DNA from 3 places in the Streptomyces sp. NPDC052687 genome. Region 3 is predicted to be linked to each of the others. Evidence: riboswitches for the same ligand, from Rfam matches in the RefSeq annotation. Region 3 holds a riboswitch; each other region holds the start of a gene.

Region 1 (10,254 bases), on a different contig from region 3:
CGAATGCCGCCTCGCCAGCCCCTGCAACGTCCTCGGCCGCCTCGACGGCGACCCCCGCCTCCTCGCGACCGTGCGCAACGGCGACCCTGTGCGCGTAGAGCTCGCGGAGCTGTAAGGGCTCCGCTGCTTCACCGCCGCTGAGCCGTCAGGACTCTCCGCCGCTCCTGGCTCGCCCGAGGTGCCGCACCACCCGGACGGGCATCCCAGGACAGCGCCACGGGAAGCACCACGGGCAGCACTGCGGCGTTCGCCTTCGCGACACCCTGCTCACCGAACCCGCCGTCCTGGCCGAGCCCGGCCAGCCTCGCGACCTCTCCGCACAGCCCTCGCACAGCCCTGGCACCGCCCCCCGAACGCCCCCGCCGCCGAGCGCGTCACGGCAAGAAAAAACGCCGTGACCCGAGCCGGGCCACGGCGACCGCCACACCCCCGGAAGGGGCCCTGCTCACAGCTCCTTGCGGAACGCCTCCGCCACCTTCAGGAAGATGTCGTTCCCCTCGGCCTCCCCGATCGTCACGCGCACACCCTCGCCCGGGAACGGCCGTACCACCACGCCCGCCTGCTCACACGCGTCGGCGAAGGCGACCGTACGCTCCCCCAGGCGCAGCCACACGAAGTTCGCCTGGGTCTCGGGCACCGTCCAGCCCTGGGAGCGCAGCCCGTCGACCACGCGGGTGCGCTCGCAGACCAGCGAGCCGACCCGGCCGAGCAGCTCGTCCTCGGCGCGCAGCGAGGCGATCGCCGCCTCCTGCGCCAGCTGGCTCACCCCGAACGGCACTGCGGTCTTCCGCAGCGCCGCCGCCACCGGCTCGTGTGCGATCGCGAAGCCGACCCGCAGCCCGGCGAGGCCGTAGGCCTTGGAGAACGTCCGCAGCACACAGACGTTCGGCCGCTCCCGGTACAGCTCCACGCCGTCCGGCACCTCGGGGTCGCGGATGAACTCCCGGTACGCCTCGTCGAGGACGACCAGCACATCGCCGGGCACCCGGTCCAGGAAGCGCTCCAGCTCGGCCCGGCGCACCACCGTGCCCGTGGGGTTGTTGGGGTTGCAGACGAAGATCAGCCGGGTGCGGTCGGTGATCGCCCCTGCCATCGCGTCCAGGTCGTGCACATCGCCCGCCGTCAGCGGCACCCGCACCGAGGTCGCGCCGCTGATCTGAGTGATGATCGGGTACGCCTCGAAGGACCGCCAGGCGTAGATCACCTCGTCGCCGGGTCCGGAGGTCGCCTGCACCAGCTGCTGGGCGACGCCGACGGAGCCGGTGCCCGTGGCCAGGTGGGAGACCGGGACCCCGAACCGCTCGGACAGCTCGTTCATCAGCCCCGTACAGGCCATGTCCGGGTAGCGGTTGAAGGAAGCGGCCGCGGCCGTGACGCGCTCCATCACACCGGGCAGCGGCGGATAGGGGTTCTCGTTGGAGGACAGCTTGTAGGCCACCGGACCGTCCGCGGCGGCGGGCTTGCCCGGCTTGTAGGTGGGGATACCCTCCAGCTCGGCGCGCAGCTTGGGGCTCGTCTCGCTCACCGCAGTCCTCCTCGCGACCACCGGCGCCGCCTGGCCGCCGCCGGCTTCCAATGCTTCTTACCTTATGAGGATTCGGCCCGGCTGCGAACAGGTGAGCGCACACCGGATAGCGGGGAAAGCCAACCTCCCCCGTCCCAGCGGCATCAGGGGCATCACCGCCCGAAGGCGTACGAAGCGGGGGGCGCGCCGCACATATATCTACGCGCCGGTGGCTCACTCCCTGGCGCGCATCCCCCATGCAGGTGAGTTGAGACCTCTTCGAGACCTGGACCGGTCAACAGGCGGGTGCACGCCGACAAGTCACGTCCTATGCCCAACCGCTTCAACTACCTCTAATTCAGAGGCGATTGCCGCCGCCCAGCCATGCAGAAACGTGCCTGTCAACGGCTGCATATGCGTCCGCACTACCCCACCGCATGAGCCCTACTATCGGCTCGCCATGACAGCAGCAGGGAAGCACCAGGTGAGCCGCGCGGAAACCTCACGTCGAGGCAGCCGGCCGGGCCGGGCGGGCATCAGAGACGTGGCCGCCGCCGCCGGAGTCTCCATCACGACCGTCTCCGACGCCCTGAACGGCAAGGGCCGGCTCCCGGACGCCACCCGGCGCCATGTCCGAGAAGTCGCCGACCGGCTGGGATACCGTCCCTCGGCCGCGGCCCGCACCCTCCGTACCGGCAAGTCCGGCCTCATCGGCCTGACCGTGACCACGTACGGGGATGAACCTTTCACCTTCACCGAGTTCGCGTACTTCGCGGAGATGGCGCGGGCCGCCACCTCGGCCGCGCTCGCGCGCGGCTACGCCCTGGTCATCCTGCCCGCGACCTCCCGCCACGACGTCTGGTCGAACGTCGCCCTGGACGGCACCGTCGTCATCGACCCCTCCGACCAGGACCCGGTCGTCAGCGAGCTGGTCCGGCAGGGTTTACCGGTCGTCTCCGACGGCCGCCCGGCCGGCTCCCTGCCGGTCACCGCCTGGGTCGACAACGACCACGAGGCCGCCGTCCTGGGCATCCTCGACCACCTGGCCGACGCCGGCGCCCGCCGGATCGGCCTGCTCACGGGCACCACCACGGACACCTACACCCACCTGTCGACCACCGCGTACCTGCGCTGGTGCGAGCGCGTCGGCCAGGACCCGGTGTACGAGGCCTACCCGGCCCACGATCCGTGCGCGGGCGCCGTCGCGGCCGACCGGCTGCTCGCACGCCCGGACCGGCCCGACGCGGTCTACGGGCTGTTCGACCCCAACGGCACCGACCTGCTCGCCGCCGCCCGGCGCTACGGCCTGCGCGTACCGGACGACCTGCTGCTGGTCTGCTGCAGCGAGTCCACCGTGTACGCCAACACCGAACCGCCGATCACCACGCTCTCCTTGAAGCCCCGCCGGATCGGCACGGCCGTGGTCCAGCTCCTCATCGACGCCATCGAGGGCGTCGAATCGGAGCACACGGTCGAGCAGGTGATACCGACCGAGCTGATCGTGCGTACCTCGTCCCAGCGACGCCCGCCGCGGACGACGGTCAGCCCGCCACGGGTCCCCGGAGAGGGCTAGGGTCCGCGGAGGAGGGCCGGACAGGGCGGGCACCAGGTCGGTCGAAGCCCGGCCCAATCGGGGCGAAAGCCGCAGTGAACTGGACTCTTGCTCTGATTCACCACCCCTGGGTCATCACACGGCGCGATCCGCATTCCTATGATGGGCCCACGACACCGCGGGCCGCTGCGACCAGGCAGTCCGAAGCGGTGCAGCTGCGGCGCGATGGTGGAGGGGTCGATGACTCAGGGGGCCGGTCAGGGACCCGAGGTGGAGCGGACGGCGACGTTGCGCGACTTCCGGGTACCCGCGTACGTCCACGAGACCGGTCCGTACGTCCACAGCTCTCACCCCGGCGAGGTCCCCGGCCCCGTCGTGGAGCCGGTGTCCTTCCCGCCGGAGTACACGCCGACCCAGCGCGACCTGCCCGTGATCAACCGGGGTGACACGCTTCAGGTGACCGTCGACCCGGCGCCCGCCCCCGCCCCCGCGCCCGTCGCCCAGCCCGCCACGGTTCCGGGCCCCCTGTTCGTCGTGGGCGACGTGCACGGCTACCTCGACGAGCTGGTGGCCGCGCTGCAGGAGAAGGGCCTGATCGACGCCGCCGGGCACTGGTGCGCGGGTACCGCGCGGCTGTGGTTCCTCGGCGACTTCACCGACCGCGGCCCGGACGGCATCGGCGTCATCGACCTGGTGATGCGGCTGTCCGCCGAGGCCGCCGCGGCCGGCGGTTACTGCAAGGCCCTGATGGGCAACCACGAGCTGCTGCTCATCGGCGCCAAGCGGTTCGGCGACACGCCGGTCAACTCCGGCGCGGGCACCGCGACCTTCCAGGCGGCCTGGCTGCTCAACGGCGGCCAGAAGACCGACATGGACCGCCTCCAGGACCACCACCTGCAGTGGATGGCCCGCCTCGACGCGCTCACCGAGATCGACGGCCATCTGCTCGTCCACTCCGACACCACCGCCTACCTGGACTACGGCGACTCCATCGAGGCCGTCAACGACAACGTCCGCGAGACCCTCACCCGCAACGACGCGGACGAGGTCTGGGACCTGTTCCGCAAGTTCACCAAGCGCTTCTCGTTCCGCGACGAGGGTGGCGCCGACGCCGTGCGCACCCTGCTCGACACCTACGGCGGCACCCGCATCGTCCACGGCCACAGCCCCATCCCCTACCTGCTGGGCGAGGTCGGCTCCGAGGACGGCGAGGACAGCACCGGGCCCGTGGTCGAGGGACCCCACGTCTACGCCGACGGTCTCGCCATCGCGATGGACGGCGGCGTGACCATGGCCGGGAAGCTGCTGGTCCAGCAACTCCCGCTGCACAGCTGAGCGTTCGGCGTCCGGGCATCCCCTCGAAGCCCGACCGGCGTCGGACCCGTGCCCGATCGGTGCGGATACGCGCACGACCGGTGTCCGGCCGGCGCCGCACCGGATCCCGACCGGTGTCCGACCGGTCGGTAACGCCGCAGGCCGGGGCCCAATTTCGGTAAACCCCCTGTCACCGCCTGCCGTCACCGCTCTACCATCGGCATATCCGTAGCAGGCTCCCCTCCGTTTCTGCCCGACGGCTCGTCAGCGTGCGAGCCCCAAGCCCTACGGAGCATCGGGGGATGCACATGAACAGCGTTCCGCAGCACCTGCTGAGCGAGGACCGCCAGGAGTACGAGCGGCTCCTCGACGAGGCGCTGCGCTCGGCACCACACCGCCCGGAACTGGCCGCTGTCGGACAGCGGCTGAACACCGAACAGCTGCGCACCATGGCGCTCGGCGCCACGGCCCTCATCACCGCGGCCGCCACGAGCGAGTACCAGCACTATGTGAAGGTCCGCGAGGAACTGCGCCACCCGGCGGCGTCCACCCCGTCGTCCGTCCGCGCGTCCGACTCCGCCGAGCCGGGGCCGAGCGCGATGGGGCTCGCCACCACCATGGGAGAGGCCGCCGAAACCGCCGGCGCGGGCGTCGTCGCCGTGATCGCCGTCCTCGCCCCCGTCCTCGCCGGCACCGCCGCGGCGATCTTCCTGCTCGTCGGCTACATCCTGAAGATGCTCGACCCCGATCAGGCGTTCGCCCGGACCATGCTCACCACCGGCTGGATATTCGGTGCCGTGACCGCCCTGGCGATCCTCGTCGCCGCGGTCGGTCTCCTGCTCACCGCGCTGCGCAACCGGCCCACACCGGAACCCGGTCCCTACGGCGCGGAGAACAGCGAACTGGCGCAGGCCAGAGAAGCCTGGCGCGAGGCCCTGCTCGAACGCGGCATCGTGCCGTTCCTGCGCGAAGCCCTCGCCGAACCCGGCACCGCCGCACTGCACCACACGGCACCGCCGGCGCCCACCGGCCGCATGCCGCACCTCGGGTACGACCGCCCCGGCTTCACCAGCCCCGGCGACGGCCGGTCGGCCGGGCGGCCCCGCTTCACCAGCCCTGACTACACCAGCCCGGACTTCGGCGGCCCGGACCACCATCCGGAGTGACCGCTGGCTTGCGCCCCCATGGTGCGGGGAGCGCAAGCCGGAGACGGCGCCTTGCCGGGCCCCGCGGGCGTCTGCCGGTCGCGGCGCGGTCAGTCCGCGATCGGCAGATAGACCCGGTTGCCCGCCGCGGCGAACTCCTTCGACTTCTCCGCCATGCCCTGCTCGATCTCCGCCTGGGTGCCGCCGTGTTCGCGGCGGATGTCCTGGGAGATCTTCATCGAGCAGAACTTCGGCCCGCACATCGAGCAGAAGTGCGCCGTCTTGGCGGGTTCGGCCGGCAGGGTCTCGTCGTGGAACGCACGGGCCGTGTCGGGGTCGAGGGCCAGGTTGAACTGGTCCTCCCAGCGGAACTCGAAGCGCGCGTCGGACAACGCGTCGTCCCACTCCTGCGCACCGGGGTGCCCCTTGGCGAGGTCGGCCGCGTGGGCGGCGATCTTGTAGGTGATGACACCGGTCTTGACGTCGTCACGGTTGGGCAGGCCCAGGTGCTCCTTGGGCGTGACGTAGCAGAGCATGGCCGTGCCCCACCAGGCGATCATCGCGGCACCGATGCCGGAGGTGATGTGGTCGTACGCCGGCGCGACGTCCGTCGTCAGCGGGCCGAGCGTATAGAACGGAGCTTCATCGCAGATCTCCTGCTGAAGGTCGATGTTCTCCTTGATCTTGTGCATCGGGACATGCCCCGGGCCCTCGATCATGGTCTGTACGTTGAAACGCTTCGCGATCCGGTTGAGTTCCCCGAGCGTCTTCAACTCGGCGAACTGCGCCTCGTCGTTGGCGTCCGCGATCGAGCCCGGCCGCAGGCCGTCACCGAGGGAGTAGGTGACGTCGTACGCGGCGAGGATCTCGCACAGTTCCTCGAAGTTCTCGTAGAGGAAGGACTCCTTGTGGTGCGCCAGGCACCACGCCGCCATGATCGAGCCGCCGCGGGAGACGATGCCGGTCTTGCGGTTCGCGGTCAGCGGGACGTACGCCAGGCGCACGCCCGCGTGGACCGTCATGTAGTCCACGCCCTGCTCGGCCTGCTCGATGACGGTGTCCTTGTAGATCTCCCAGGTCAGTTCCTCGGCCTTGCCGTCGACCTTCTCCAGGGCCTGGTAGAGCGGCACGGTGCCGATCGGGACGGGGGAGTTGCGCAGCACCCACTCGCGGGTGGTGTGGATGTTGCGTCCGGTGGACAGGTCCATGACCGTGTCGGCGCCCCAGCGGGTCGCCCAGGTCATCTTCTCGACCTCCTCCTCGATGGAAGACGTCACGGCCGAGTTGCCGATGTTGGCGTTGACCTTCACCAGGAACCGCTTGCCGATGATCATCGGCTCGATCTCCGGGTGGTTGACGTTGGCCGGCAGCACCGCCCGGCCCGCCGCGATCTCCTCGCGGACCACCTCTGGAGAAACGTTCTCCCGGATGGCCACGAACTCCATCTCCGGCGTGATCTCGCCGCGGCGCGCATACGCCAGCTGCGTGACCGCCTGGCCGTCACGGCCCCGGCGCGGCTGGCGCGGCCGTCCGGGGAAGACCGCGTCGAGGTTGCGCAGGCCGCCGCGCGGCGAGGTGTGCTTGATTCCGTCGTCCTCGGGACGGACGGGACGGCCCGCGTACTCCTCGGTGTCGCCGCGGGCGATGATCCAGTTCTCCCGCAGCGGTGGCAGACCCCTGCGGACGTCGGTGTCGACGTTCGGATCGGTGTACGGGCCGGATGTGTCGTACAACGTGACCGACTGCCCGTTGGTGAGGTGCACCTGGCGGACCGGCACCCGCAGGTCGGGGCGGGTGCCCTCGACGTACGCCTTGTGCCAGCCGATGGACTTCCCGGCCTCCCCGTCGGTCGACGTCCCCGTCGCGACGGAGGCGTTCTGCGTGGAGGCAGGCGTGCGCGCGTCCTTGATGGTCATGAGACCTACTCCCTACGCCGGCATTACCCGGTAACAGGTTCGGCGGTCGACGCAGCGGTATCCGTCATCCGACGTCTCGTGTGAAACATCACTCGCGATGGGTGATGTTTCATGTGAAACATCGCTGGGACGGAGGTCAGCGCCCTCTCAGCCCGGTGCTCCGAGCTCCCGCGTGTACAAAGGTGCCTCCACGCTAGCGTCAATTCGGGCGCGGTGAACAGGGGGCCCCGGTCGTTCTTGCGATGATCGGTCGGTGACCACGACGCAGCATCCCCCGTTCCCACCGCCCGAGCCCCCGCGCGGCGCAGGCCCCGGAGGCGGTCGTCACGACGAGCGTGCCGCCGGGGCGCACCCCGGAAGTGGTCCCGGAAGCGGCCCCGGAGGCAATCCGGGACGTGACTCCGGGGGCGGCTTCCGAGGTGGGTATGGAGACGGGCCCGGATCCGGTGACGGACGTGACCCCGGGCACGGTGACTGGTTCGGGTCCGGCGGCGGCCACAGCGCCGGGCACGGTGGCGAGTCCACGTCCGGCGGCGGCCACGGGCATCGCGGCGAGCCGGGTGCCGGTGGCGCGCCTGGACACGGCGGCGGGTCCGGCTTCGGAGGCGGCCACGGTGGTGGGTCGAGCTCCGGCGGCGAGTCGAACTCGGGTGGCGGGTCGAACTCCGGAGGCGGGCACGGAGGCGGTCACGGCCATGGTGGCGGGCACGGTGGCGGTGGCGGGCACGGGCACTCGCACAGTCATGGGCACGGCCCCGCGACGCCCGTCTCCCGGCATCTGCGCAAGCTGATCGCCGCCGTCCTCATCCCCTTCGCCGCCGCCGTGGTGGTCGGGCTGGCCGTGCTCTGGCCCGGCGGCGCACCGCCGCACGAACGGACCGGGGTCGGTTTCGACCGGCAGACCCAGCAAGCCACGGTCACCAGGGTCGAGAAGGTGGACTGCGGTGCGGTCAACGCCTCGGCACCGCCCCCGACCGGCGACACCTCCACCGCCGAAGGCTCCTCCGCCCAGCAGCAGGCCAACGGCACCTGCAAGAAGGCGACCATCCGCGTCGACACCGGCGAGGACAAGGGCCGTACCTTCAACGAGATCGTCCAGCCGGACCAGTCACGGCAGCTGGAGGAGGGTCAGAAGGTGATCGTCGCCTACGAGCCCTCCGCCCCGAAGGACCTTCAGTACTCGGTCACCGACGTGAACCGCAGGCTGCCGATGGGTCTGCTCGCCGGTCTCTTCGCGCTCGCCGTCGTGGTCGTCGGGCGGCTGCGGGGCGTCATGGCGCTGATCGCGCTGGCCATCAGCTTCCTGGTGCTGAGCTTCTTCGTCCTGCCGGCCATCCTGCAGGGCTCCAACCCGCTGCTGGTGGCGGTGATCGGGTCGAGCGCCATCATGCTCATCGCCCTCTACCTGTGTCACGGACTGTCGGCCCGGACATCCGTGGCAGTGCTCGGCACCCTGATCTCGCTGCTGCTGATCGGTGTGCTCGGCTCGCTGTTCATCGGCTGGGCCGCGCTCACCGGCGACACCGACGACAACACCGGCCTGATCCACGGGCTGTATCCGTCGATCGACATGAGCGGTCTGCTGCTCGCCGGCGTCATCATCGGTTCGCTGGGCGTCCTGGACGATGTGACGGTCACCCAGACGTCGGCGGTCTGGGAGCTGCACGACGCCAACCCGACGATGGGCTGGCGCGGCCTGTACCGCGCGGCCATCCGGATCGGCCGCGACCACATCGCCTCCGTCGTCAACACGCTGGTCCTGGCCTACGCGGGCGCCGCCCTGCCGCTGCTGCTGCTCTTCTCGATCGCGCAGAGCAGTGTCGGCACGGTCGCCAACAGCGAGCTGGTCGCGGAGGAGATCGTGCGCACGCTGGTGGGCTCGATCGGTCTGGTGGCCTCGGTGCCCGTCACGACGGCCCTCGCCGCGCTGGTGGTCTCGGCGGACCGCCCGGCGGCGGAGCCGGCGACGGCCGGCTCACGGACGCCGATGCCGCGCAGCGGGGGCCGGGGACGACGCCGCAAGCGGTGACGCTGCCGGTGCCGTCCGACGGCCACCGCACGCCGGCGCCCCAGCGCCCCGTGCCCACCGGCCCACCACCGGGGCACCGGGCGCCACCGGGTCACCGAGTCATCGGCCCACCGACCCCACTGCCTACCGGCCTCCCGGACCACAGATACGTCGGTAGGCCGATACGCAGGTACGCCGGTACGCAAAAAAGCCAAGAAGAAGCGTTACTCCACTCGAAGTACGCGCCGCCTCAACCCGCGCTCTGCTCCTCCGCGAGGATGCGGTCGAGCGCCTCGTCGAGGTGCGCGTCGAAGTCGGCGAGCGAGCCTTCCTGCCCCAGGGGCACCAACTTGTCGGTGCGGTCCAGGAAGGCGACGAGCGGCGCCGACGAGGAGCGGAACAGCGCCTGGTCGGCGCCCACCTGCAGCCGGATCAGCACCTCGCCCAGGGAATCGGGCTCCACGGGGGAGACCCGCACATCGCCCTCGCCGCAGGCCCGGCCCACACCGTCGATCAGCAGCTCGCGCCCGAACGCCCAGGTGACCGGCGCGTCTCCGGGCAGATGGAAGGTCAGGCGGACGGCGTAGGGATCACAGGTCTCGTACCGCAGCTCCACCGGGATGCGGAAGGAGAGTTCCTCGGAGACGAGAAAGCTCATCATGACCTCTGCCTGTACGGACTCGCGCATCGCCTACCCCGTCTGTTGCCGTCGATTGGCCGGGAATCAACCGTTGAATACTGCTGGCATCTTGCTGAACGTACACAGCAGATCACAAGGAGTGAGTTTTCAGATACTGATAGAAAGCGGGAGCGAC
Region 2 (10,254 bases), on a different contig from region 3:
AGCAACTCCCGTACGCGCTCGTCCTGCTGCCGCCGGGGAACGCCGTGCATCCGCAGCCCGAAGGCCACGTTGCCGCCCACGTCCCGCTGCGGGAACAGCTGATGGTCCTGGAACATCAGCCCGAGTTCACGCCGGTGCGCGGGCACCCCCGTCTGGTCGCGCCCGTCCAGCACCACCCGCCCGGCGTCCAGGCCCTGCAGCCCGGCCACCGCCCGCAGCAGCGTGGACTTGCCGCTGCCGCTGGGCCCGAGCACGCACACCACCTCGTGCTCGGCGACGACGAGATCGACCGCGTCGAGCACGGCCCGCCCGCCGAACCGCACCGTCGCGCCCTCGACCCGCAGCAGCATCAGAACTCCCCCGTCCGGTCGGTCCGCAGCCGCTCCAGCACCAGCAGCGCCACCGCGCACACCACCATCAGAATCGTCGACAGGGCCATCGCCTGCCCGTAGTTGAGGTCGCCGGGCCGTCCCAGCAGCCGCGCCACGGCGACCGGCAGCGTGGGGTTGTCGGGGCGCGCGATGAACACGGTCGCCCCGAACTCCCCGAGCGACACGGCGAACGCGAACCCGGCCGCGACCAGCAGCGCCCGCCGCACCATCGGCAGGTCGACCTCCCGCCACACCCGCCACGGCGACGCCCCGAGCACCGCCGCCGCCTCCCGCAGCCGGACGTCCACCGCGCGCAGCACGGGCAGCATGGTCCGCACCACGAACGGCACCCCGACCAGCGCCTGCGCGAGCGGCACCAGGATCCACGAGGCGCGCAGGTCCAGCGGCGGCTCGTCGAGCGCGATGAGGAAGCCGAAGCCGACGGTGACGGCGGACACGCCGAGCGGCAGCATCAGCAGCGCGTCGAACCCGCGCACGAACCGCCCGGCGTCGCGCCGGGTCAGCGCCGCCGCCGCGAGCCCGCCGATCACGACGGCGATGGCGGTCGCGGCGAGGGCGTACCGCAGCGAGTTGCCGATCGCCTCGATCGGCGGGACCAGGAAGGTGCCGCCGTCCGCGCGGGTCAGCGCCTCGTAGTACAGGAAGCCGGGCGCGTCCAGGGAGCGCTGCACCAGCACCGCCAGCGGCAGCACCAGCAGCAGGGCGATGGTGACGAGGACCCCGGCCAGCAGCGCCCACTGCCCGGCCCCGCGCGGCCGGCGCGCGGTGACCGCCGCGTCCACCAGCCGCAGCGCGCTCTCCCGCCGCCGTACCGTCCAGGCGTGCACGGCGAGGATCGCACCGACCGCCGCGAACTGAACGAGGGTGAGCACCGCGGCCGTGGACAGGTCGAAGATCTCCGACGTCTGCCGGTAGATCTCGACCTCCAGGGTGGAGAACGCGGGCCCGCCGAGGATCTGCACCACGCCGAAGGAGGTGAAGGTGAACAGGAACACCATCAGCGCGGCGGCGGCCACGGCGGGCGCGAGGGCGGGCAGGGTGATCTGCCGCCAGGCCGCCCACCGGGACGCGCCGAGCATCCGAGCGGCCTCCTCCTGCCGCGGGTCGAGCTGCGCCCACAGCCCGCCGACGGTGCGGACGACGACCGCGTAGTTGAAGAACACGTGCGCGAGCAGGATCGCCCACACGGTGGTGTCCAGCCGTACGCCCCACAGCTCGTCCAGCAGTCCGCCGCGCCCGAGCAGCGCCAGGAACGCCGTACCGGCCACGACCGTGGGCAGCACGAACGGCACGGTCACCACCGCCCGCAGCAACTGCTTGCCGGGGAAGTCGAGGCGGGCGAAGACATACGCGGCGGGCAGCGCGAGCAGCAGGGTGAGCGCGGTGGAGGCGAGCGCCTGCCAGGTGGTGAACCACAGCACGTGCCGGATGGCGGGGTCGGCGGGCACGTCGACGAGCCGCCCGAGCTGCCAGGACCCGTCGGCGTTCAGGCCGCGGGCGACGATCGCGGCGACGGGCCAGGCGAAGAAGACGGCGAAGAACGCGACGGGCAGGGCCATGAGCCCGAGCCGCGCCGCCGCGCTCTTCGCGCCGCCCCGGCGGGGGGTTACTTCAGTACGAGCGAGGTCCACGACTTGACCCAGTCGTCACGGTTGTCGGCGATCTTCGCCGGGTCCATGGTCTCGGGGTCCTCGGCCTGCGGGCCGTACGTCGCGAACTCCTCGGGCACCTTCGCGCCCTCCCGCACCGGGTAGACGAACATGTTCAGCGGCATGTCCTCCTGGAACTCCTTGCCGATCAGGAAGTCCAGGAGCGCCTTGCCGCCCTCGGGGTTCTGCGCGTTGCTCAGCAGCCCGGCGTACTCGACCTGCCGGAAGCAGGTGCCCTCGGCGACGCCGGTCGGTGCGGTCTTCGGCTTCGGGTCGGCGTAGATCACCTCGGCGGGCGGCGAGGAGGCGTACGACACGACGAGCGGCCGGTCGGCGTCGGCCTTCTTCCCGCCGGCGGAACCGGAGAACTCCTCGTTGTACGCCTGCTCCCAGCCGTCGACGACCTTCACGCCGTTGGCCTTGAGCTTCTTCCAGTAGTCCTGCCAGCCTCCCCCACTCTCGGCTTCGCTCGAGCGGGAGGTGCCCCCATCGCCGTACTTCGCGGCGGTGCCGAGCAGGAAGCCGAGGCCCGGCGAGGAGGTGGACGGGTTCTCGGTGACCAGCAGGTTCTTGTACTCCGGCTTGATCAGGTCGTCGAAGGAGTCCGGCGGGGTCAGCTTCTTCTCGCTGAAGTACGCCTTGTCGTAGTTGACGCAGATGTCGCCGGTGTCGACGGGCGTGACCCGGTGCTCCGCCTCGTCGGCGCGGTACTCGGGCCGGATCAGGTCGGAGCCCTTCGCCTCGTACGGCTGGAAGAGGCCGTTGTCGAGGGCGCGGGAGAGCAGGGTGTTGTCGACGCCGAAGAAGACGTCGCCCTGCGGGTTGTCCTTGGTCAGGATCGCCTTGTTGACGGCCTGCCCGGCGTCGCCGTCCTCCAGCACCCTGACCTTGTAGCCGGACTTCTTCTCGAAGGCGGCGAGGACGTCCTTCGAGACGGCCCACGAGTTGTGGCTGACGAGCGTGACGGTCCTGGATCCGGAACCGCCGCCGGACGCCTGGTCGCCGTCGGACGACCCGCACGCGGACAGCGTGACCAGGCCGAGCCCGACGGCCAGGATCGTGGCCTTCTTGGTGATGCTCACTGAATTCCTCCTGGAGGGACCAGGAAGAGACGCGGCCCCGCCCGGGAGCCTCCGGGGAAAATCCGGGGCTCCCGGGCAGGGCGCAACAGCTCGAGTGGTGACCGATCTCCCTACCCAGAATGACCTGGGCCAGGTTCGGAGGGTCTGCGGCCGGGTGCCGCACTCTCAGCGCTGTGGCGCTCCCCTGTCGGAATATGCAGATGTACTTACGCCCGTCAGACTACCGTTCGGTGGCGGCGAGCTGACCACACGCCCCGTCGATCTCCTGACCACGGGTGTCCCGGATCGTCACCGGCACCCCGTGCGCGGCGATGGCCTCGACGAACGCCTTCTCGTCCTCGGGCCGCGAGGCGGTCCACTTCGAGCCGGGCGTCGGGTTCAGCGGGATGAGGTTGACGTGTACCGGCCGGCCCTTGAGCAGCCGGCCCAGCCGGTCGCCCCGCCAGGCCTGGTCGTTGATGTCCCGGATCAGGGCGTACTCGATGGACAGCCGGCGTCCGGACTTCTCGGCGTACTCGAACCCCGCGTCCAGCACCTCGCGCACCTTCCACCGGGTGTTCACCGGGACCAGGGTGTCGCGCAGCTCGTCGTCGGGGGCGTGCAGCGAGATCGCCAGCCGGCACTTGAAGCCCTCGTCGGCGAACCGGTGGATGGCCGGGACGAGCCCGACGGTCGACACGGTGATCCCGCGCTGCGACAGCCCCAGCCCGTCGGGGGCGGGATCGGTCAGGGCGCGGATGGCGCCGACGACCCGCTTGTAGTTGGCGAGCGGCTCGCCCATCCCCATGAAGACGATGTTCGACAGCCGCGCGGGCCCCCCGGGCACCTCGCCGTCGCGCAGCGCCCGCATACCGTCCACGATCTGGTGCACGATCTCGGCGGTCGACAGGTTCCGGTCGAGCCCCGCCTGCCCGGTGGCACAGAAGGGGCAGTTCATGCCGCACCCGGCCTGCGAGCTGATGCACATGGTCACCCGGTCCGGGTAGCGCATCAGCACCGACTCCACGAGCGTGCCGTCGAACAGCCGCCACAGCGTCTTGCGGGTCGTGCCCTCGTCCGTCGACAGATGCCGTACGACGGTCATCAGCTCGGGGAACAGCGCCTCGCGCAGCTTCTCGCGGGAGGCGGCCGGGATGTCGGTCCACTGCTCCGGGTCGTGCGCGTACCGCGCGAAGTAGTGCTGCGAGAGCTGCTTGGCACGGAACGGCTTCTCACCGATCTCGGCGACCGCGTCCTTCCGCTCCGCGGGCGAGAGATCGGCAAGGTGCCGCGGCGGCTTCTTGGCTCCGCGCGGGGCGACGAAAGTGAGTTCTCCGGGCTTGGGCATGGTCCTACCAGTGTCGCAGATCCGATCGGGTGACCCGGGCCGCCCGGCTCGGCGCCCCCTCCGCCGCGCGGAGCCGCGGGCCGCGGACCCGCGGGTGTGCGAAAGCCCCCGCCCGGGGGCGGGGGCCAAGGCGCTGCCGGAGGGCGGCCGGTCAGCTGCTTCCGACGAAGGCCACGAGGAGCAGCCACACCACCGGAGCGGTGGGCAGGAGGGAGTCGAGGCGGTCCATGATGCCGCCGTGCCCGGGGAGCAGGGTGCCCATGTCCTTGATGCCCAGGTCCCGCTTGATCATGGACTCGCCGAGGTCGCCCAGGGTGGCGCTGGCCGCGACGGCGAGGCCGAGCAGCAGGCCCTGCCACCAGGAGCCGCCGTCCACCAGGAACTGCATGCACAGCGCGCCCACGGCCATGGCGAACGTCACCGCGCCCAGCAGGCCCTCGCGGGTCTTGCCGGGGCTGATCCGCGGGGCGAGCTTGTGCCTGCCGAACCGCCAGCCGACGGCGTACGCCCCGGTGTCGCTGACCACGGTCAGCAGCAGGAACGTCAGCACCCGCCACGGCCCGTCCTCGGCCGTCAGCATCATCGCGACGAACGTCGCAAGGAACGGGACGTAGAACGCGGCGAAGACGCCGGCCGTGACGTCCTTGAGGTAGCCCTCCGGGGGTTCCGTCATCCGCCAGACCAGCACCGCGAGCGCGGTGAGCGCCATCGCCACCCACGCGCCCTCGACGCCCCGGACGTACCCGGCGACCACCATGGCCGCCCCGCCGATCGCGAGCGGCACCAGCGGCGCGCGGATGCCCTTGCGCTCGTCGAGCCGCTTGGTCAGCTCCCACAGTCCGACGACCACCGCGACCGCGATCACACCGACGAACACGGCCTTGTAGACGAACAGCGACGCGATGATCACCGCGCCCAGTCCGACGCCGACCCCTATCGCGGCGCCGAGGTCCCGGCCCGCGCTCTTCTTCTGCGGGGCGGGGGCCGGCTGCGGGGCGTCGTGCATGGGCTCCGGATTCCTCGGCGCGCCGGAGGCGGGCGCCGACGTGCTCTCGTCTGGGAACAGCGGGCCGCTCAGCCGAGCGGCCCCCCGGCCGTCATCCTGGTTTCCGCCGTCCGCGGATACGTCGGACACGATGGGCATGGGCCGAGTCTGCTGCGCGTCACGCGCATCGTACGCGGGACCCGCCGGGACGGCGCCCTGCACGGGTCCCCGGACATGCCCCTGGGCAGCCCCTTGATCGGGCGGGCCCCAGTACCCGGTCTGCGGCGCCCCCCAGGAAGAGTCGTTCATCAGACCTCGAGCAGTTCGGCTTCCTTGTGCTTCAGGAGCTCGTCCACCTGGGCGACGTACTTGGCGGTGGTGTCGTCGAGCTCCTTCTCCGCGCGGCGGCCCTCGTCCTCGCCGATCTCGCCGTCCTTGATCAGCTTGTCGATGGCGTCCTTGGCCTTGCGGCGCACGGAGCGGATCGAGATCTTCGCGTCCTCGCCCTTGCCCTTGGCGACCTTGATGTACTCGCGGCGGCGCTCCTCGGTCAGCTCCGGGAACACCACTCGGATGATGTTGCCGTCGTTGCTCGGGTTGACGCCCAGGTCGGAGTCGCGGATCGCCTGCTCGATGTTGCGCAGCGCGCTCTTGTCGAACGGGGTCACCACGGCCATGCGCGGCTCCGGCACGGAGAACGAGGCCAGCTGGTTGATCGGCGTCGGTGCGCCGTAGTAGTCGGCCACGATCTTGTTGAACATCGCCGGGTGCGCACGGCCGGTGCGGATCGCGGCGAAGTCCTCCTTGGCGACCACGACGGCCTTCTCCATCTTCTCCTCGGCCTCGAGGAGGGTCTCTTCGATCACCACTTGCTCCTGCGTGTCTTGAGTAGGCCCGGCTGCGGTTGACGTGTTGTGGTCGGCGGCCGGCTGCGTCGCGTCTTCTTCCTGCACGGTTCCCGACCGGCAGGACATTGTCCATCCCCCGGCCGGGGTCCGTGGGTCAACCGGTCAGTTCCGGCTGCCCTGGTCACCCACCAGCGTGCCGATCTTCTCACCCTTGACGGCCCGGGCGATATTGCCCTCGGCCAGAAGCTCGAAGACGAGGATCGGCAGCTTGTTGTCACGGCACAGCGTGATGGCCGTGGCGTCGGCGACCTTCAGATCGCGCGTGATGACCTCGCCGTAGCCGAGGGCGTCGAACTTCACGGCGTCCGGGTTGATCTTCGGGTCGGAGTCGTAGACCCCGTCGACTCCGTTCTTGCCCATGAGCAGCGCCTCGGCGTCGATCTCCAGGGCGCGCTGGGCGGCGGTGGTGTCGGTGGAGAAGTACGGCATGCCCATACCGGCGCCGAAGATGACCACGCGCCCCTTCTCCAGGTGGCGCACGGCGCGCAGCGGGATGTACGGCTCGGCGACCTGGCCCATGGTGATGGCGGTCTGGACCCGGCTGTCGATGCCTTCCTTCTCCAGGAAGTCCTGGAGGGCGAGGCAGTTCATGACGGTGCCGAGCATGCCCATGTAGTCCGAGCGGGCGCGGTCCATGCCGCGCTGCTGGAGTTCGGCGCCGCGGAAGAAGTTGCCGCCGCCGATGACGACCGCGATCTGCGCTCCGTCGCGCACGACGGCCGCGATCTCGCGGGCGATCTTGTGCACCACGTCGGGGTCGACGCCCAGGCCCCCGCCACCGGAGAAGGCCTCTCCGGACAGCTTCAGCAGAAACCGGCCGCGTACTTTGCCGTCGTCGCTCTTCTGGGCCTTGGTGGTCATGGGGGATCCCGCCTCTTTCACGTGTTGCACATACGAAGAAGGCCACTGCCGGTGGGGTGTCGTTCGCAACCCATGCGCGGCAATGGCCTCCTCGTCAGATCTGCTGTCGCCCGCCACGCTCGTGTGCGTGGCGGCGTACGCAAACGACCGCACCCGACCCTGTCGGGGCCGAGTACCCGTCGCGGTACGGACTCAGATGCCGACCTTGATACGCGTGAAGCGCTTCAGGGTGACACCGGCCTCGTCCAGAACCTTCTGGACGGACTTCTTGTTGTCGAGCGCGTACGGCTGGCCGAGCAGCGTCGCGTCCTTGAAGAAGCCGTTCAGACGACCCTCGACGATCTTGGCGATCGCGGCCTCGGGCTTGCCCTCGGCGCGGGTGGTCTCCTCGGCGATACGGCGCTCGGACTCGACGACGTCGGCCGGGATCTCGTCCTTGGAGAGGTACTTCGGCGCGAAGGCGGCGATGTGCTGGGCGACGCCCTTGGCGACCTCGGCGTTCGGCTTGTCGAACTCGACGAGCACACCGATCTGCGGGGGCAGGTCGGGGTTCGTGCGGTGCATGTACGCCGTCACGAAGCCGTCCGCGTACTGCGCGAAGCGGTCCAGGACGATCTTCTCGCCGAGGGTGGCGTTGGCCTCGTCCACGAACGCCTGGACGGTCTTGCCGGGCTCGATCTCGGAGGCGAGCAGGGCCTCCAGGTCGGCCGGGGAAGTGGCGGCGACGTGCTCGGCGATCTTGTTGGCGACGGCCTGGAACTTCTCGCCCTTGGCGACGAAGTCCGTCTCGCACTTCAGCTCGACGAGGACGCCGGAGGAGTTGTCGTCGGCGATGATCGAGACCACGGCGCCGTTCTCGGCGGAGCGGCCCTCGCGCTTGGCGACGCCCTTCTGGCCCTTGATGCGCAGCGCCTCGACGGCCTTCTCGACGTTGCCCTCGGCCTCGTCCAGCGCCTTCTTGCAGTCCATCATGCCGGCGCCGGTGAGCTCACGGAGCTTCTTGACGTCGGCGGCGGTGTAGTTCGCCATGATTCAGTGAATCTCTCTCGAAGTCTGGAAGATCGGAGGTCTGCACGGTCCGCGACGCAGGGTGTGGATCGGGGACGCTGCGCTGACCTACGGGTGAACGGCGGGAGCGGTCTTGGTGTCACCGCTCCCGCCGTCAACGGCTGACGCTGACGGTCAGGCCTGCTCGCCCTCGGCGGCCGGGGCCTCGGCCGGAGCCTCGGCGGCCTCCGCGGCCGGCGCCTCGGCGGCGGCCGGGGCGGCGTCCTCGGTCTCCGCCTTCTTCTCGCCCTCGAGCAGGTCGCGCTCCCACTCGGCCAGCGGCTCGCCGGCGGCCTTGTCGCCCTTGCCGGCCTCGGCCACGCCGGAGCGGGCCATCAGGCCCTCGGCGACGGCGTCGGCGATGACGCGGGTGAGCAGGGTGACGGAGCGGATCGCGTCGTCGTTGCCCGGGATCTTGTAGTCGACCTCGTCGGGGTCGCAGTTGGTGTCGAGGATCGCCACGACCGGAATGTTCAGCTTCCGGGCCTCACCAACGGCGATGTGCTCCTTCTTGGTGTCCACGATCCAGACGGCGCTGGGCACCTTCTGCATCTCGCGGATACCACCGAGGGTCTTCTCCAGCTTGGCCTTCTCGCGCGAGAGCACGAGAAGCTCCTTCTTGGTCAGACCGGACGCGGCGACGTCCTCGAAGTCGATCTGCTCGAGCTCCTTGAGGCGCTGCAGACGCTTGTAGACGGTCGAGAAGTTGGTGAGCATGCCGCCCAGCCAGCGCTGGTTGACGTAGGGCATGCCGACGCGGGTGGCCTGCTCGGCGATGGCCTCCTGCGCCTGCTTCTTCGTGCCGACGAACATGACCGTGCCGCCGTGGGCGACGGTCTCCTTGACGAACTCGTAGGCGCGGTCGATGTACGACAGCGACTGGAGCAGGTCGATGATGTAGATGCCGTTGCGCTCCGTGAAGATGAAGCGCTTCATCTTCGGGTTCCAACGACGGGTCTGGTGACCGAAGTGGACGCCGCTCTCCAGCAGCTCCCGCATCGTGACGACGGCCATGGCCGTGTTCTCCTTGGTTCTCGGTTGTGCCGCGGATGCCGGACGGCTTCCGCGCCTGACGCCCGCAGCGCGCCGTTGCCACAAGGACCGAGGGGCGCTGACTCCGAGATTCCGGACGGTGCCGGCTCCCGGTGTCGGGGCGTGCGAAGTCGACCCGGTGACCCGGATCGCCATCAGAAGTGTACGGGACCGGCGGAGCGCCGGGTGACGCCGCTGTCCACAACCGGGCGGTGGTCCACAGGCTCCGGCCGTGATCGCCGCGGTTGCGCGACGGTGACGGCATGCGAGCGAAGCGATGTGTGTACGTGGTGACGGCGCTGCTGTCGCTGTTCCTGCTGGGTCCGGCGCGCCCCGCCCCCGCGGCGGACGAGCCGTCCCCCGCGGGCCGGGACCGGTCCTGGCCCCTTCCGGGGCGCCCGGCCGTCCTGCGCCCCTGGGATCCCCCGCCGACGCCGTACGCCCGCGGGCACCGGGGCGTCGACCTGGCGGCCCCGCCCCACTCCCCCGTCCTGGCCGTGGCCCCCGGCCGGGTCTCCTTCGCGGGCCGCGTGGCGGGCAGGGGCGTGGTCTCGGTCGACCTGACGGGCCCGGGCGCCCCGCCCCTGCGGACGACCTACGAGCCGGTCCGCGCCTCGGTCCGCGAGGGCGACGAGGTCACGGCGGGCCAGCCCCTGGGCAGCCTGGAGCCGGCCGCCTCGCACTGCCCCACCACCTGCCTGCACTGGGGCCTGCGCCGCGGCACGACGTACCTGGACCCCCTGACCCTCCTCCCACCATGGCTCCTGTACCAGGGCCCTCCGGTACTCCTGCCGGTCCTGGGCGTCCCCCTGCCGCCGGCGGCCTAGCCGCGGTCCCGCGACCCGACCGAGGGCGCGGCGCACGTGCCGCCCGCCCTGGGCGGCTGCGACGGGCGCGTACGGCACCCCGTTCCGACGGGCTGCGGTCCTGTCCCCCCCCCCAGCGCGACACCAGGCACAGAAAACCCACGC
Region 3 (10,254 bases):
GGCTTGCCGCCGGTCAGCATCTCGTACAGCATCACGCCGCAGGCGTAGACGTCCACGCGCGGGTCGGCGGTGCCGTGCTCGATCTGTTCGGGGGCCAGGTAGGAGACCGTGCCGAGGACGGCGCCGGTGGTGCTGGTGACGGTGTCGACCGAGCGGACCAGCCCGAAGTCGGCGACCTTCACCCGGCCGTCGTCGCCGATCAGGACGTTCTCCGGCTTCATGTCCCGGTGCACGAACCCCGCGCGGTGCGCGGCGCCCAGCGCGGCCAGCACCGGCTCCAGGATGTCCAGCGCGGCCCTCGGCTGGAGCGCCCCGCGCTCGCGCAGTACGTCGCGCAGGGTGCACCCGGCGACGTACTCCATGGCCAGATAGACGTACGACCCGTCGGTGCCCTGGTCGAAGACCTGCACCACGTTGGGGTGGGCCAGCCGGGCGACCGACTTGGCCTCCCGGATGAACCGGTCCACGAACGACGCGTCGGCCGCCAGCGTGGGGTGCATGACCTTCAGCGCCAGCACGCGGTCCAGGCGGGTGTCCACGGCCCGGTAGACCGTGGCCATCCCGCCGACCGCGATCCGCGCGTCGACGCGGTATCGGCCGTCGAGCAGCTGCCCGACCAGAGGGTCCTGAAGGGTCGTGTCCACGCGGGTGAGTCTACGAGCCGCCACCGACACCGCCTGCCGTCACAGCGGCCCCGGGGGCGGACTGCAGCAGAGCTGTGACCGTCCCCGGGACGGCGGTCCCGGGACGGCGGCGGATCAGAACGCCGGGCGCTCCGGGTCCAGGTGGGCCCGGCCCTCCACCGGGGAGGACGCCTCGGCGAAGTGGCGGCGGGGGATACGGCCCGCGCGGTGGGCCAGCCGGCCCGCCTCGACCGCGTGCCGCATCGCCTCCGCCATCAGCACCGGCTGCTGGGCGCGGGTGACCGCCGAGGCGAGCATCACCCCGGCGCAGCCCAGCTCCATGGCGAGCGCGGCGTCGGACGCGGTGCCGGCGCCCGCGTCCAGGATCACCGGCACGCGCGCGTGCTCGACGATCAGCTGGAAGTTGTGCGGGTTGCGGATGCCGAGCCCGGAGCCGATGGGGGAGCCGAGCGGCATGATCGCCGCGCAGCCCACGTCCTCCAGCCTGCGCGCCAGCACCGGGTCGTCATTGGTGTACGGCAGCACGGTGAAGCCGTCGTCGACCAGCGTCTCGGCGGCCTCCAGCAGCTCGATCGGGTCCGGCAGCAGGGTGCGCTCGTCGGCGATGACCTCCAGCTTGATCAGGTCGGTGCCCAGCGCCTCCCGCGCCAGCCGCGCGGTGAGCACCGCCTCGCCGGCGGTGAAGCAGCCCGCGGTGTTCGGCAGCACCCGGATGCCCAGCCTGTCGAGCACGGAGAGCACCGAGCCGCGCACGCCGGGGTCGACCCGCCGCATCGCGACCGTCGTCAGCTCGGTCCCGGAGGCCACCAGTGCCCGCTCCAGGACCTCCAGGCTGGGCGCGCCGCCGGTGCCCATGATCAGCCGGGACGTGAAGGTCGTACCACCGAGGACGAAGGGGTCGTCGGCCATGGGTCAGCCTCCTTGGACGGCGGTGAGGACTTCGACGCGGTCCCCGTCGGAGAGCGCGGTCGTCGCCCACTGTCCGCGCGGGACGACGGTTTCGTTGAGGGCGGCGGCCACGCCGGAGGGCGCGGCGGTGAGCGTGCGGACGACGGCGTCGAGCGCCGTGCCGGGCGCGACCTCGCGGGTCTCGCCGTTGACCGAGATGTTCATGCGGGCTGCTCCGTGAGGGCGGGCTGCGAGGGGGAGTGGGGGAGGGGTGTGCTCTGCGCACGTGCGGCCTTCGTGGCCGCCTCGCTGAAACGCTGCGGCGTGAACGGGCGGGCCTCCTCCGGCAGTCCGCCGGTGGCCAGGGCGTGCGCGAGCGCGTCGCCGGTCACCGGGGTCAGCAGCACTCCGTTGCGGTAGTGGCCGGTGGCCAGCAGCAGCCCGTCGAGGCCGGTCGGGCCGAGCAGCGGAGCGTTGTCGGGGGAGCCGGGGCGCAGCCCCGCGCGGGTCTCCGTCAGCGGCAGCTCGGTGATGCCGGGCACCAGCTCGTGGGCGTCGCGCAGCAGCTCGTAGACGCCGCCCGCCGTCACCGTGGTGTCCCAGCCCAGCTCCTCGCTGGTGGCGCCGACGACCAGCTCGCCGTTCTCGCGCGGCACCAGGTACACGTGGCTGCCGCGCACCACGGCCCGCACGGTCCGGCTCAGGAACGGCGCGTACCGCGCGGGCACGGTCAGCCGCACCACCTGCCCCTTCACCGGCCGCACCGGCGGCACCACGGCTTCGGGGACACCCGCCAGGCGCCCGCTGAGGCTGCCGGCGGCGAGCACCACCTGCCCGGCGGCCAGCGCGGTGCCGTCGGCGGTGACCACGCCCGTGGCGCGGTCCCGTGCGACGGTGAGCCGCTCCGCGCGGACCCGGTGGAACACCACCCCGGAGCGCTCGCAGGCGGCGACCAGGGCGGCCGCGAGCCGCCGCGGGTCGATCTGGTGGTCGCCGTCGACCCGCAGGCCCCCGCGCACGCCGGGCGCGAGCATCGGCTCCAGGCGCCGGCACTCGCGCCCCGACAGCCACTCGGAGTCGAGCCCCGACTCGCGTTGCAGGGTGTGCAGTTCGCGCAGGTGGGCGCGGTCGTCGGCGTCCAGCGCGACGGCGAGGGTGCCGCACTGGCGGTAGCCGAGGTCGTGGCCGGTGAGGTCGGTCAGCTCGGCCGCGAACTGGGGGTAGCGGCGGGCCGAGGCCAGGTTCAGGCCGAGCAGGGTGTGCTCGCCGTAGTGGAGTTCGGTGACGGCGGCCAGCATTCCGGCCGCCACCTGGGCGGCCCCGCCGCCCGGCTCCGGGTCGAGCACCGCCGTGGCGAACCCGCGCTGCGCGGCTCGCCAGGCCGTGACCAGACCGATGATCCCGCCCCCGACGACCAGGACGTCGGGGGCCGCTGATGAGATGACGTCGGACGTGACCTCAGGGGTGACATCGGAGACCTCAGGGGTGATGTCAGGGCTGACATCGGAGGTGACACCTGAGGTGACGTCGGATGTGTCGGACGTACGCGACATGGGCGTCCAGCCCCTCCCTTCGCCGGCATGACCCGGATCAGGTTCGTACGGTCGGAGGCCGCCAGCCTCCCTCTCAGCCCGGTGCGTCCGGGCTCCCGCGAGTGCTTTACGTTGGCCACCCTAGCCCGACGCCGTATGTCTCAGTAAGGGAGCCTCCGCCCGTGGCCCGCAGCCTCGACGGTCTCGTCCTCGCCCCCGTCGCCGACCAGGCCCCCGGCCAGGTGGGCACGGGCACCCGGTTCCGCTACCACGAGCGGGACGGCGAGATCTGGGCCGAGTACGAGGGCGGCGACATCGCGCGCGGGCACCTCGTGGGTACCCGGCGGGGCGACCGGCTGGACTTCCGGTACGTCCAGCTGCGGCACGACGGGACGACGGCCTGCGGGCACTGCGTGTCGCACGTGGTGGAGCTGCCCGACGGGCGGGTGCGGCTGGAGGAGACCTGGGAGTGGGAGTCCCGGGAGGGCGGCGGGACCAGCGTTGTGGAGCAGGTCACCACGCGGGAGCGGTGACTGACGGAACGTCAGGTGTCTAGGGTGACGACTATGGTGATCAGGTGAGCGAGCAGACGCAGGAGCGGGGGACGCGGGCAGCGCGGTCGCGGGCTGGGGAGGCTCGGGAGCGGGAGGCGTCCGCGCCGCGGCGGGTGGTCGTGGCGGGTGCCGGCATGGCCGGGGTGCAGACCGCGGTCGCCCTGCGGGAACAGGGGTTCACCGGCACGGTGACGCTGATCGGCGCGGAACCCCACCAGCCGTACGACCGGCCCCCGCTGTCCAAGGCCGTCCTGCTCGGCACGGCCGAGGGCTCCGCCTTCGACGTCGACTTCGAGGCGCTCGGCATCGACCTCCACCTCGGCCGCGAGGTGCGCGGGGTGCGCCCCGCCGACCACGAGCTGGATACCGAGGCCGGGCCCGTGCCGTACGACGTCCTGGTCGTCGCCACCGGTGCCGAACCGGTCCGGCTGCCGGGCGCCGAGGGCGTGCCGGGGGTGCATCTGCTGCGCACCCTGGACGACGCCGAACGGCTGCGGCCGGTGCTCGGCCGGCAGCACGACATCGTGGTCGTCGGCGCGGGCTGGATCGGCGCGGAGTTCGCCACCGCCGCGCGGGAGGCGGGCTGCGCGGTCACCGTCGTGGAGGCCGCGGACCATCCCCTGGCGGGCGCGCTGCCCGCCGAGGTCGCGGCGCCGATGGCCGCCTGGTACGCCGACGCCGGGGCGGACCTGCGCACGCGCACGCGCGTGGCGGGCGTCGAGCCCGGCGCGGTGCTCCTCGACGACGGGACGCGGCTGCCCGCCGGGGCCGTGGTCGTCGGCATCGGCGCCCGCCCCGCCACCGCCTGGCTGGCGGGCTCCGGCATCGAGCTGGGGGCCCGGGGCGAGGTCGTGGCGGACGCCGGTCTGCGCACCTCCGCGCCGGACGTCTACGCCGTCGGCGACTGCGCGTCCTTCCCCTCCGCGCGGTACGGCGAGCGCCTGCTCGTCCACCACTGGGACAACGCCCTCCAGGGCCCCCGCACGGTCGCCGCGAACATCCTCGGCGCGGCCACGGGGGAGCCCACCGCGGTCTACGACCCGGTCCCGTACTTCTGGTCCGAGCAGTTCGGCCGCTTCGTCCAGTACGCCGGCCACCACGCCTCCGCCGACACCCTGCTCTGGCGCGGGGACCCGTCCGGACCCGCCTGGACGGTCTGCTGGCTCCGCGACGACCGCCTGGTCGCCCTGCTGGCGGTGGGCCGCCCCCGCGACCTGGCCCAGGGTCGCCGCCTGATCGAGTCCGCCACCCCCATGGACCCCCGCCTCCTCACCGACCCGAGCCGACCGCTGAAGTCCGCGACGGCGTGACCCGCGCACCGCGCGGACGGTGGCGCGGGGCCCGGCGCGGCGCACTCTGCGCGGCGGGGGCGCCGCGCTGCCGTCCGGTGACATCCGGCACCCGTGCGGGTCTGCCGCACACTCCGTCGGCCCTGCCGCGGGTGCCCTGGGTACCGAGTGTCAGTGCGGGATGGCAGGCTTGGTGACGTGACCGAGATTGACGCAAAGATCGATGCTCTCGTCCCCGCCTGGCTCACCCTCCCCGACATCGCCGAAAAGCTCGGCGTCGAGGTGACGCGTGTGCGGCAGCTGGTCAAGGACGGCCAGCTCATCGCCGTACGCCGTGGTGAGAACCGCGCGCTGCACGTCCCCGCCGCCTTCATCGACGGGGACAAGGTCGTCAAGGGCCTGTCCGGGACCCTGACGCTGCTGCGGGACGACGGCTTCACGGACGAAGAGATGCTGGAGTGGCTCTTCACCCCCGATGACAGCCTGCCCGGCACCCCCGCGCAGGCCCTCAGCGAGAATCGCGGCACGGAGGTGAAGCGCCGGGCCCAGGCGCTCGCCGTCTGATCCGAGCACACCGAACGAAGAACGCTGACCGACCGTCCGGAGTACGGGCCGCGGCGCGCACGGGGCCACGGCCGTGGTTCACTGCGGCCCGCGGCCCGGCCGCGGCCCGTACGCCACCGACAACGGGGGGACCCATGCCCGACACCGCCACCACCGCGCGCGCCCGCCTGGCCGACGCCCGGCTCTACCTGTGCACGGACGCCCGCAAGCGCCAGGGCGACCTGCCCGAGTTCCTGGACGCGGTGCTGGCCGGCGGTGTCGACATCGTGCAGCTGCGCGACAAGGGCATGGAGGCGGCCGAGGAGCTGGAGCACCTGGCGGTCTTCGCCGACGCCTGCGCCCGGCACGGCAAGCTCCTCGCGGTCAACGACCGTGCGGACGTCGCCCACGCCGCCCGCGCGGACGTCCTCCACCTCGGACAGGGCGACCTCCCGGTCCCCGCGGCCCGCGCCGTCCTCGGCGCCGACGTCCTCATAGGCCGCTCCACCCACGCCGAGTCCGAGGCGGCCGCCGCCGCCGTCCAGGACGGCGTGGACTACTTCTGCACGGGCCCCTGCTGGCCCACCCCCACCAAGCCCGGCCGCCACGCCCCCGGCCTCGGCCTGGTGCGGTACACCGCCGCCCTGGGCACCGACCGTCCCTGGTTCGCCATCGGCGGCATCGACCTCGCCAACCTGGACCAGGTCCTGGACGCGGGCGCCCGCCGGGTGGTCGTGGTCCGCGCGATCACCGAGGCGGACGACCCGGGCGCCGCCGCGGCGGAACTGGCGAAGCGGCTGCGGGACGCTCCGTAGGAGCGGTTTTCCGCCACCGTGCCCGCCGGTCGGTCCGCCACCGTGCCCGCCGGTCGGTCCGCCACCGTGCCCGCCGACCTGTCCGCCGGTCTGTCCAAGGGGTGGACAACAAAGCGACGAATCGGGCAAATTCTCCGGCTCTGGTTGGGCGACCCCCGCCCCCTGGCTAACCTGCCCGTATGGCCCTCGGCACCGCATCCACCAGGTCGGACCACGCCCCGACCGTGCGCGACATGCTCGCGACCGGCAAGACGACGTACTCGTTCGAGTTCTACGCCCCGAAGACCCCGAAGGGCGAGCGGATGCTGTGGAACGCGCTGCGCCGGGTCGAGGCCGTGGCGCCCGACTTCGTCTCCGTGACCTACGGCGCCGGCGGCTCCACCCGCGCGGGCACCGTCAAGGCGACCGAGGCCATCGCCTCGGACACCACCCTCACCCCGATCGCCCACCTCACCGCCGTCGACCACTCGGTGGCCGACCTGCGCAACATCATCGGCCAGTACGCCGACGCCGGGATCCGCAACATGCTCGCGCTGCGCGGCGACCCGCCCGGCGACCCGATGGGCGAGTGGGTGCGGCACCCCGAGGGCCTCACCTACGCCGCCGAGCTGGTCGAACTGATCAAGAACTCGGGCGACTTCTGCGTCGGTGTCGCGGCCTTCCCCGCGATGCACCCGCGCTCCACCGACTGGGACACCGACGTCCGGCACTTCGTCGACAAGTGCCGCGCGGGCGCCGACTACGCCATCACTCAGATGTTCTTCCACCCCGAGGACTATCTGCGGCTGCGCGACCGGGTCAGCGCGGCCGGCTGCGACACGCCGATCATCCCCGAGGTCATGCCCATCGCCAGCGTGAAGACGCTGGAGCGGATCCCGTCCCTGACCAACGCCGCCTTCCCGGCCGCGCTGAAAGAGCGGATCCTCACAGCAAAAGACAATCCCGCCGCTGTACGCTCCATTGGCATCGACTTCGCCACGGAGTTCTGCGCTCGGCTGCTGGCCGAGGGAGTGCCCGGACTGCACTTCATCACGCTCAACAACTCCACGGCGACACTGGAAATCTACGAGAATCTCGGCCTGCACCACCCGCCGCAGGCCTAGACCGGTCGCACAGTCGTACGACACACTGCGTAGCGGCCACTGGGAGAGGGGCGTACATGGGCTGGACGGTCCTCTACATCGCGTTCGGCATCGTCGCGCTGTGGCTGCTCGGCGAAGTGCTGCTGCAGTACAAGGCACGGCTTCGCTGGCGGCTGCTGGCGTTCGTCGGCTTCCTCGGTGTCGTCGTCGGTGTACTGATCCCGTCCGTCGTCGTGATCGGACTGGGTGCCGCCGCGTTCGCGGTCGGGCAGACCTACGTCACGCTGTCGTTCCGCCGCGGCTTCGCGGCCGGCTGGGCGGTCACCGCCCGCCCGGTCCTCGGCGGCGGCAAGCGCAACCGCCGGGACCGCCAGCACCCCACCCTGGAGGTGTCCGACCTTCAGGCGGGCGAGTACGCGGGCAGCACGCAGCGTGACGACAGCGGCTCCTACGGCGACGACGCGGACCGCGACGACGTCTTCACCCCGGCCCGCCCCGCCGCCGCTCCCACCGCCGCCGAGACCACCGCCGTCTACGAGCCGCAGCCGCTGCCCGACGAGACCGGCTCCTACGGCGTGTACGCCCAGGACCAGTACGCGGCCACCGCGCAGGCCGCCGACCAGGGCTACGGCTACGACGGCTACGCCGCCTACCCGCAGCAGTACGGCTACGACACCACCGGCCAGCAGCAGTACGCCGCCTACTCCGACCCGTACATCGGCACCCAGACCTACAGCGGCGCCGCGTACGACCCGGCCTACGACACGCAGTACGGCCAGCAGGTCTATGGCCAGGACCAGTACGCCGGCGGCCACGGGGGCGAGACCTCGCCCGGCGGGGTGTGGGTCCCGCAGCAGCGCACCACCGACGACCCGCTGGGCGGCGAGCTGCCGCCGGAGCAGCCGTACGGCTACCCCGGCGACGGCCAGGCGCAGGGCCAGGGCTACGACGAGCGGTACCGCTTCTGAGTGACGTGCCGCGCGGGTCTCACCGCGCGGCTCCGGCCCGCCGCGGGCTCACTGCGAGCCCCGGAACCCCGGCCCCTCCACGATCAGACCGGCGACCAGCGCGCCCGACATCCCCGCGTGCGGCAGCCCGCCGCCCGGGTGGGACCAGCCGCCCACGGTGAACAGCCCCGCCACACCCGTGGGGTTCCCCGGATGCAGCAGCCGCCCCTCGCCCGCGGCCAGCGCCGGCGCCGGGACGGCCCCGTCCGCCGCGCCGGTCGCCTCGGCGATGTCGGCCGGAGTGCACAGCTCGTGCCACAGCAGCCGCTCGCGCAGCTCGGGCACGGCCCGCTCGGCGGCCTTGATCATGCGCTCCGCGTGCCGCCGCAGCTCCTCCCCGGCGGCACCCGCCGGGACGGTGGCCGTCAGGGTGACCGCCTCGTGATCCGCGTCCGGGACCAGCTCCGGGTCGTCCGGGCGCAGCACGGTGACCGTCGGCTCGGCCGCCGCCCCCGGCCCGCCGTCGAACACGTGGACCGGCTCGGCGTCCCGGTCCCGCGGATGCACGACCGTCCGGTGCGCCGTCCCCTGCGGCCGGGCGCCGCGCAGCGCCAGCAGCACCGTCAGCCGGCTGGGCAGGCCGCGCCGGGCCGGCACCTCGCCCGCGCGCCGCACCGGCAGGTTCCCGGCGAGCCGGTCCAGCGTGCCCGGGTCGACCCCGGCGACCACGAAGTCCGCCTCCGCGACCGCGCCGCCGGCCAGCTCCACGCCCACCGCGCGGCCGTCCTTCTCCAGCACCCGCGCGACCTGCGCGCCGAAGTGGAACTCGACCCGGCGGGCGAGGCAGCGGTCGTACACCGCGCGGGCCAGCTCGCGCAGACCGCCGCGGACGTACCAGGTGCCGAAGGCGTGCTCCATGTACGGCAGCACCGCCGCGCTCGCGGGGGTCACGCGCGGGTCCAGCCCGTGGGCGAGGGCGTGGCTGTCCAGCAGGGCGGCCAGGCGGGGGTCGCGCAGCTCCCAGGCGCCGATCTCGGCGAGCGTGCCGGCCCGGCGGGTGCGCAGCAGCCGTCTGTGGGGCACCGCCGGATACGGCTCCTTCTCCGCCAGCACCTGCCAGTTCGGCCACAACGGCTCCTCCAGGAGCGGCCGGCGGGTGCGGTCCCACGCCTCGCGGGCCCGCACCAGGAAGTCGCCCCAGCGGTCACCCGCGCCCGCGCCCAGCGCCTCGTCCAGCGCGGCGACCACGCCCGCGCGGGAGGCGTTCGGCAACGAGACCGCCGTGCCGTCCGGGAAGACATGACGCGCCGAGGGGTCCACCTGGACCAGCCGGACGCACTCCTCCAGCGGCTTCTTGCCGGTCTTCACGAACAGATCGCGGTAGACCGCGGGCAGGGGCAGCAGCCCCGGCCCCGTGTCGAAGCGGAAGCCGTCGCGCTCCCGCCGGCGCAGCGCGCCGCCGTACGTGTCCGTCCGCTCGTACACCGCCACCCGGTGGCCCGCGACGGCCAGCCGGGCGGCGGCCGCCATCGCGCCCATCCCGGCGCCGATCACCGCAATCCGTGCCATGCCGGCGACTTTATCCGCCGCCACCGACAGTCACTCCGGCCGCACCCCCGACCGGGACCGGGGGCGAGCGCGCAGGGCTGAGTATCCGTACCTAGGTGCCGAGATGAGTACGCGCGCGGATGGGGAGCGGCCCGCGCGGACGAGAGAGTGGAGGCACGGAGAAGGGGCACGGCTCCGGCACCGGCGACACGGGGCGCCGGAACGGAGCGGCCCTCGATCCGCTCCTTCCGCCGGCCCCGGTCGGCGGATGCGAGGCACGGGGGGAACCCGGGGGACGACCGCGACGGGGGTCCGACGGGGGAACGTACGGGGGATACGGGGGAGTACGGGGGAACGGGGGAAACGGGGGAACCGGCAGGCGCCGGTCCGAGCAGTGGCCCGCGGGGGACGC

What was found. Region 3 has a riboswitch for thiamine pyrophosphate ahead of thiO (glycine oxidase ThiO). Riboswitches for the same ligand answer to the same signal wherever they lie in the genome.
Region 1: linked by a shared signal. The riboswitch ahead of thiC (phosphomethylpyrimidine synthase ThiC) and the one ahead of thiO (glycine oxidase ThiO) in region 3 are both predicted to bind thiamine pyrophosphate.
Region 2: linked by a shared signal. The riboswitch ahead of AB0K92_RS09240 (thiamine ABC transporter substrate-binding protein) and the one ahead of thiO (glycine oxidase ThiO) in region 3 are both predicted to bind thiamine pyrophosphate.

What each region holds. Positions count from the first base shown of each region.
Region 1 is NZ_JBFATR010000005.1:116,610-126,863, forward strand. It holds gene AB0K92_RS08070 (cyclophilin-like fold protein) at 1-115, shown strand, start outside; gene hisC (histidinol-phosphate transaminase) at 446-1,525, opposite strand; gene AB0K92_RS08080 (LacI family DNA-binding transcriptional regulator) at 1,965-3,077, shown strand; gene AB0K92_RS08085 (metallophosphoesterase) at 3,282-4,391, shown strand; gene AB0K92_RS08090 (hypothetical protein) at 4,673-5,536, shown strand; gene thiC (phosphomethylpyrimidine synthase ThiC) at 5,626-7,431, opposite strand; TPP riboswitch at 7,424-7,613, opposite strand; gene AB0K92_RS08100 (YibE/F family protein) at 7,685-9,460, shown strand; gene AB0K92_RS08105 (SsgA family sporulation/cell division regulator) at 9,690-10,127, opposite strand; gene AB0K92_RS08110 (IclR family transcriptional regulator C-terminal domain-containing protein) at 10,227-10,254, opposite strand, start outside.
Region 2 is NZ_JBFATR010000006.1:122,857-133,110, forward strand. It holds gene AB0K92_RS09230 (ABC transporter ATP-binding protein) at 1-350, opposite strand, end outside; gene AB0K92_RS09235 (iron ABC transporter permease) at 350-1,951, opposite strand; gene AB0K92_RS09240 (thiamine ABC transporter substrate-binding protein) at 1,999-3,123, opposite strand; TPP riboswitch at 3,213-3,319, opposite strand; gene rlmN (23S rRNA (adenine(2503)-C(2))-methyltransferase RlmN) at 3,344-4,450, opposite strand; gene AB0K92_RS09250 (phosphatidate cytidylyltransferase) at 4,602-5,744, opposite strand; gene frr (ribosome recycling factor) at 5,744-6,301, opposite strand; gene pyrH (UMP kinase) at 6,446-7,204, opposite strand; gene tsf (translation elongation factor Ts) at 7,397-8,233, opposite strand; gene rpsB (30S ribosomal protein S2) at 8,387-9,265, opposite strand; gene AB0K92_RS09275 (M23 family metallopeptidase) at 9,547-10,110, shown strand.
Region 3 is NZ_JBFATR010000021.1:82,149-92,402, forward strand. It holds gene pknB (Stk1 family PASTA domain-containing Ser/Thr kinase) at 1-644, opposite strand, end outside; gene AB0K92_RS18930 (thiazole synthase) at 759-1,553, opposite strand; gene thiS (sulfur carrier protein ThiS) at 1,557-1,757, opposite strand; gene thiO (glycine oxidase ThiO) at 1,754-2,974, opposite strand; TPP riboswitch at 3,083-3,194, opposite strand; gene AB0K92_RS18945 (hypothetical protein) at 3,247-3,597, shown strand; gene AB0K92_RS18950 (FAD-dependent oxidoreductase) at 3,753-4,928, shown strand; gene AB0K92_RS18955 (Rv2175c family DNA-binding protein) at 5,106-5,471, shown strand; gene thiE (thiamine phosphate synthase) at 5,606-6,265, shown strand; gene metF (methylenetetrahydrofolate reductase [NAD(P)H]) at 6,445-7,368, shown strand; gene AB0K92_RS18970 (hypothetical protein) at 7,425-8,315, shown strand; gene AB0K92_RS18975 (NAD(P)/FAD-dependent oxidoreductase) at 8,364-9,863, opposite strand.